Linked DNA regions of Nitratifractor salsuginis DSM 16511. The protein of the gene in region 1 interacts with the protein of each later gene in a pairwise test. Links are inferred from orthologs where the notes say so. Each region holds a gene or a part of one and is shown in the gene's direction. Other genes may lie near its edges.

The links.
Region 2: the proteins of ndk (region 1) and NITSA_RS00920 interact in binary tests that used the Escherichia coli proteins (3 or more experiments, as listed by UniProt). The link is inferred for Nitratifractor salsuginis DSM 16511 from one-to-one orthologs.

Annotation. Positions count from the first base shown.
Region 1 is NC_014935.1:292,028-295,095, forward strand. Bases 1-2,745 are described here. They hold ndk (nucleoside-diphosphate kinase), read left to right. Parts: upstream 1-1,038; coding sequence 1,039-1,452; downstream 1,453-2,745. Other genes in these bases: metK (methionine adenosyltransferase), read left to right, coding at 1-385; NITSA_RS01535 (4Fe-4S dicluster domain-containing protein), read left to right, coding at 639-926; NITSA_RS01545 (YceD family protein), read left to right, coding at 1,462-1,836; rpmF (50S ribosomal protein L32), read left to right, coding at 1,859-2,011; plsX (phosphate acyltransferase PlsX), read left to right, coding at 2,029-2,745. Also shown: more of plsX, read left to right, coding at 2,746-3,030. UniProt on the Escherichia coli protein: Major role in the synthesis of nucleoside triphosphates other than ATP. The ATP gamma phosphate is transferred to the NDP beta phosphate via a ping-pong mechanism, using a phosphorylated active-site intermediate.
Region 2 is NC_014935.1:164,113-167,278, forward strand. The notes cover bases 58-2,900. They hold NITSA_RS00920 (uracil-DNA glycosylase family protein), read left to right. Parts: upstream 58-1,042; coding sequence 1,043-1,759; downstream 1,760-2,900. Other genes in these bases: mqnP (menaquinone biosynthesis prenyltransferase MqnP), read left to right, coding at 58-888; NITSA_RS00930 (hypothetical protein), read left to right, coding at 2,001-2,609; gmk (guanylate kinase), read left to right, coding at 2,606-2,900. Also shown: more of mqnP, read left to right, coding at 16-57; more of gmk, read left to right, coding at 2,901-3,166. UniProt on the Escherichia coli protein: Excises uracil residues from the DNA which can arise as a result of misincorporation of dUMP residues by DNA polymerase or due to deamination of cytosine.

The DNA of each region.
Region 1 (3,068 bases):
CGGCGGCGGAGCCTTCAGCGGCAAGGACCCCACGAAAGTCGACCGCTCCGCCGCCTATGCCGCCCGCTGGGTCGCCAAAAACCTGGTCGCGGCCGGCGTGGCCGAACGGGTAACGATCCAGATCGCCTACGCCATCGGGGTCGTGGAGCCGGTCTCCATTATGGTTGATACCCACGGCACCGCCAACGTGGAAGAGTCCCGGCTCGAAGCGTGTGTACGCGATGTCTTCGACCTGCGCCCCGCCGGGATCATCAAAAGCCTCGACCTCCTGCGCCCCATCTACCGCAAAACTGCTGCCTACGGCCATTTCGGCCGGGAACTCCCCGAATTTACCTGGGAGCGCACCGACCGGGTCGAAGAGATCCGCTCCTACCTGGGACTCTAGGGCCGACCCCTCTGGGGAATGGAAGATTTTGGATTTTAGATTTTGAATTGGAAATAGCTTCCCGATAATTTTTCAAACTGCCGCTAATGTCTTCCGATCTCCCTATTTACTAATATGCAAATACATCGATAACTTCCTTTTCTGTTACATTTTGTATCATTTCTTACACATTAATTTGTCCTATTTTTCTTAAAGACTCGTTTAATCTTCCTGTGCTATAGTGTGATTCACAAAACGAACAAAGGAGAAACACATGGCAGTAATGATTACAGACATCTGCATCAACTGTGCGGCATGTATCGATGAGTGCCCCGTCGAAGCGATCGTTGACGAGGACGATAACCCCACAGGTGAGGACACTTACTACGTCTACGCTGACAAGTGTGTCGAGTGTGTCGGATACCATGATACTCCCGCCTGTGCGGAAGCCTGTCCCACAGAAGGGTGCATCGTCTGGGCCGAGTGTGTCGAGGGAATGCCCTGCCGGGAAGATGTCCCCGCCGAGGCACGTGCCGAGCACGCTCCTGTCATCGAGGACTAAAATACTCCTTAGCCTCCGGACGGGAAGAAGCTCTCCCGTCCGTTTTTAAACTCCCCTTTATACTTTTTGTGATATTATCCACCTCCAAATTTTTAATCAGGACTCAACTACGATGGAAAAGACCCTATCGATCATCAAACCTGACGCTGTCAAAAAGAATGTGATCGGAAAGATCATCGACCGATTCGAAAGCAACGGCCTGCGTGTCGCCGCGATCAAAAAGATCCAGCTCAGCCGCGCCGATGCCGAAGCGTTTTACGCCGTACACAAAGAACGCCCCTTCTTCGGCGAGCTCGTGGAGTTTATGATCTCCGGCCCGGTTGTCGTCTCCGTTCTCGAAGGAGAGAATGCCGTCGCCAAGAACCGTGAGCTGATGGGCGCTACCGATCCCAAAGAGGCGGCTCCCGGCACGATCCGTGCCGATTTCGCCGAGAGCATCGACGCTAACGCCGTGCATGGAAGCGACTCTCTGGAGAATGCCGAGAAAGAGATCGCCTTCTTCTTCGCCCAGCGGGAGATTCTCTAAGGAACTTCCTTGAAAATCACGTTTAGCAAGGTGGGCCGCTCCCCCGGAAACTTCCGCCATCGGATGGAAGATCTGGAGATCGAAGGCACTTTGCTCAGGACCGGAGCCCATGAAGTGAGCATGGAGTCGGAGATCAGCGGAGAGATCAGGCTGATTTGCGACCGATGCGGCTCCGAATTTACCGAAAAGCTTCGTCTCCCTCTGGACCTGACCCTCACCGATCAGGCCCGGAAGGTGACGGAAGATTTGGATACCATAGAGTTTCTGGACGGCATGATCGACATCTCCCGATTGATGGAGGGGGAGATCGCCTCCTACCGCTCCGCTTATCATTATTGCCCGAAATGCCGGGAGGATGAGCGGGAAGTGGATATTGAATACTGAAACCCATTAGAAAGGATAACCCATGGCAGTACCCAAGAGAAGACACAGTAAAACCCGCGCCGCCAAGCGCCGCACCCACTACAAGGTCAAACTCCCCCGCCCCGTCAAAGATGCTGACGGTACCTGGAGAATGCCCCACCGCATGAACCCTGTTACAGGCGAATACAAGTCCTAATGTCTCCCGACAAAGGGATGATCCGCGTCGCCATCGATGCGATGGGCGGGGATTTCGGTCCCGAACCCATCATCGAAGGATGCATCCAGGCAATCGACGAACGTCGTTTTCAGCCGATCCTCGTTGGGGATCGGGAAGCGATCCTCTCCTTCCTCCCCCAATATTATCTCGAGCAGGTAGAGATCGTCGAAGCCGGTGATGTGATCGATATGCACGATCAGGCCACCAACGCCCTGCGCCGTAAGGACTCCTCGATCTACAAGGCGGTGGAGCTCGTAAGAGAGGGGAAGGCCGATGCTGTCGTATCGGCCGGCCACAGCGGGGCCACGATGACCCTGGCGACCCTGCGGATCGGACGACTCCCCCACATTTCCAAACCGGCTCTGGCGACGCTGATGCCCAACGTCAACAATGCCAAGACGCTGGTCCTGGACGTCGGGGCAGTCGTGGAGTGCAAGCCCCACAACCTCTACGAGTTTGGGGTGATGGGCGAAGTCTATGCCCAGGAGGTGATGAAGATCTCATCACCCCGTGTCGGGCTCCTGGCCAACGGCGAAGAGGAGTCCAAGGGCAACGAGTTGACCAAAGAGGCGTTCCCTCTGATGAAGAAAATTCCAGGCTTTCTCGGCAACGTCGAAGGGCGGGATATCTTCAACGGCAGTGTGGAAGTCGTGGTCACCGACGGCTTTACCGGAAATATCCTTCTCAAAACGAGCGAGGGGGTGGCCGATGCCATCTTTACCATGATGCGCCAGGAGATCCGAAAGTCCCTGCCCGCCAAGATCGGTGCGCTGCTGATGAAAAAGAAGGTCTTCGCCCGGCTCAAAAAGCAGGTCGATTACGCCGAATACGGCGGAGCTCCTCTGCTGGGGGTCAACGGCTGTGCCATCGTCAGCCACGGCTCCAGCAATGCCAAAGCGATCAAAAACGCCATCTTCCAGGCGATCAACTACTCAGAATCCAATGTCAACAAAAAGATCGAAGAGCTACTGATACGCAACAACGGTGCTCAGGACTGAGCCGCCGTTCTCTTTCACGCTAAAGCCCCTTTATGTTA
Region 2 (3,166 bases), 130 kb from region 1 along the record:
GAAATTTCCGTCCAAATGACAACGGCAAAGAATGGCTTGAAGGGCAAGCTGCGTGATCTCTCCGAACTGGTGATGTTCCAGCATTCGGTCTTTTCCCTCCCTTTTATTTTCGTGGCGATGGTGGTGGCGGCTCACGGATGGTTCGGGTGGCGCCTCTTTTTCCTGGGCATTCTGGCGGCGGTGACGGCAAGAAATTTTGCCATGGGGGTCAACCGCTATCTCGACCGGGACATCGACGCCCTCAACCCGCGGACGAAAGGCCGTCCCTCCGTCGACGGACGGATCAGCACCGGGGAGATGCTGGGATTTATTCTCCTCAATGCCCTCGCTTTCATCGCAGTGGCCTGGGCCATCAACGATCTGGCGTTCAGACTTTCGGTCCCGATTCTGATTATTCTGGGGGCTTATACCCTCTTCAAACGCTTCAGTGCCCTGGCCCATCTGGTCCTGGGACTTTCGCTGGGCCTGGCTCCCATCGCGGGGGCGATCGCGGTGAGCGATGCCATTCCCGTCTGGTCCCTCTGGCTGGCGGCGGGGGTGACCTTCTGGGTCGCCGGATTTGATCTGCTCTACAGTCTGCAGGATATGGAGTTCGACCGGGAGCATGGTCTTCATTCGATCCCGGCACGCCTGGGAGCTCGGGGGACTCTTCTCCTGGCGGCACTCTTTCACCTTGTCGCCGTTTTATGCTGGGAAGCCTTTGTCCTGAGTGCCGGACTGGGAATCTGGGCCCAGGCGGCGGTACTCTTTTCGGCACTGATGTTGGGATATGAGCACTACCTCGTCCATAAGGATTTCAGCCAGATCGATCGGGCCTTTTTCACGGTCAACGGATATCTCGGTTTTGTTTTCTTCGCATTAGTCGTGCTCGATGTGGCAGTTGGATGAGTAACTAGAAACTAGTAACTAGTAACCGAGTAATGAGCAACAGAAAATCAGGCGGTAGAGTGGCAAATGATCGCTTAATAGAGGGCTTTTAGTACATAACACAATGACCAATAACAAATACACAAATAGACCAATACACCAATTACAAGAGTTATTGCGCCTCAACGGGGTGGATGAGGAGTGGGAGCCGATCCTCTTGCCTGCTTTGATGACACTGGAGGATTCCTATTTGGAGTGGATGGCGGCGGGGGAGGGATATATTCCGCCCCGCGATCGGCTTTTGGCGGCGTTCTCCACGCTTAGGCCCAATGAGGTGCGTTATATCCTCTTTGGGCAAGACCCATACCCCCGCCCCGAGAGCGCGATCGGTTACGCCTTTATCGACGGCAGGGTCCGGGAGATCTTCTCTCCCCGCGGGTTGAGCAGGGAGGTCAACCGGGCGACCAGTCTGAGAAACTTTATCAAGATGGCCCTGGTGGCACGGGGTTCCCTCGATCCTCGGGATACTTCCCAGGAGGCGATCGCCGCATTGGATAAGACTTTGCTGGTCTCCCAGATGAGGGAGCTGCGGGAGAACTTCGAACGCTCCGGCGTTTTGCTGCTCAATATGGCCTTGCTCTTTACTAGCAAAGAGGAATCGCGCAGGCATATCCGTGCATGGAGAGCGTTTATCGAGAAACTTTTGGAAGGGTTTGAAGCCTATGGCCCCACGCTGATCCTCTTTGGGGCCCACGCCCGGGAAGTCCAAAAGCTAAAGAGCGCCCGGGGATTGCCCCAGGTCGCTTTGGAACACCCTTACAACCATACGTTCATCGTCAATGAGAAAGCCTGGGAGCTTTTCGGACCAATGGACCTGCTGCTCAAAAGATGATTTTTCTCCGGATTTAGTTTCTATTAAGTTAAATCCCGCTATTATTCTGCTCTCAAATATGCGCCCGTGGCTCAGCTGGATAGAGCACCTGATTGCGGTTCAGGAGGTCTCAGGTTCGAATCCTGACGGGCGTACCACCCCTTTTTTATCTTCCCCAAACTTTTCAAAATATTGAAAGCACTCCCTTTAGACCCGGCACGTTATAATATGTTTTTATTATTTCGAATCGAGAAGGAGCTCTATGCGGGTATTGCTATTGAGTCGTAACCGTGTCGTGCAGGAATTGGTGAAGCTCGGGCTCAGAGGGCTGGATGCCGTGGAGCTGGAGATCCCCGAACCGAGGAGCCTGCCCCGTTACGACCGCTACGATCTTGTGTTTGAAGAGGATCACTATGCCGAGGAGCTTCGGGCCCTTGGGCTCGAGCATCTCCTGGCTTCCCGCCGGATCCTCCTGGGAGAGATGGTGGAGCCCGCCGAAAAAGAGTTCTATGACCGGATCATCCCCAAACCTTTCCTTCCCGAGGATATCCGTGAGGCGGTGTTGCATACGGAGGAGGAAGCTGAAGCGTTCGACGAAGAGGTGCCTTTGAACAGTTTTGCCGGGATCGAAGAGGAAACGGAGACGGAAGTTCTCGACAGAGAGGAGATCCTCCGGATCCGACGTCTGCTGGAAGGGGAGATGGAGAGCGAGGCCTCTTCGGAGCCGGAAGAGACGGTGGGCCGGAGAGATTCCTACGATTTCGAAGAGTTTTTGGACCTGTTGGAGCGCTGCAAAGTCAAAAAACTGCGACAGCTTCTTCAGGGCAGCCGTATCCATTTGACGATCGAATTTCCTGAGGAGGAGCGATGAGCGGAGCGATCTTGATCCTTTCGGGTCCCAGCGGAGCAGGCAAAAGCACGATCATTCAGCGGGCGGAGCCCCTGATCGGTGATTTTTATTTCTCCATCTCCACCACCACCCGACCCCCGAGAGAGGGGGAGGTGCACGGTGTGGACTACTATTTCACCGACAAAGAGAGCTTTGAGCGTGATATCGCGGCAGGGGAGTTTCTGGAGTATGCCCAGGTCCACGGCAACTACTACGGTACTTCCCTCAAACCGGTCCGGGAAGCCCTCGAAGAGGGGAAACTGGTGATCTTCGATATCGATGTGCAGGGGCATCGCCTGGCGCGGGCGAAGATGGGGGATCTGATCACCTCCGCCTTTATCACGCCGCCGACGATCGCCGAGCTGGAGCGGCGCCTGCTGAGCCGCAGTACCGACGATCCGGAGACGGTGCGCCGCCGCCTGGAGAACGCCAAAGAGGAGATCCGGGCTTTGGAGGAGTATGACTTCCTCATCATCAACGACGATCTGGATCGGGCGACGGAAGAGTTCGTCACCGTGGCCAAGGCGGCCAGACTCCGG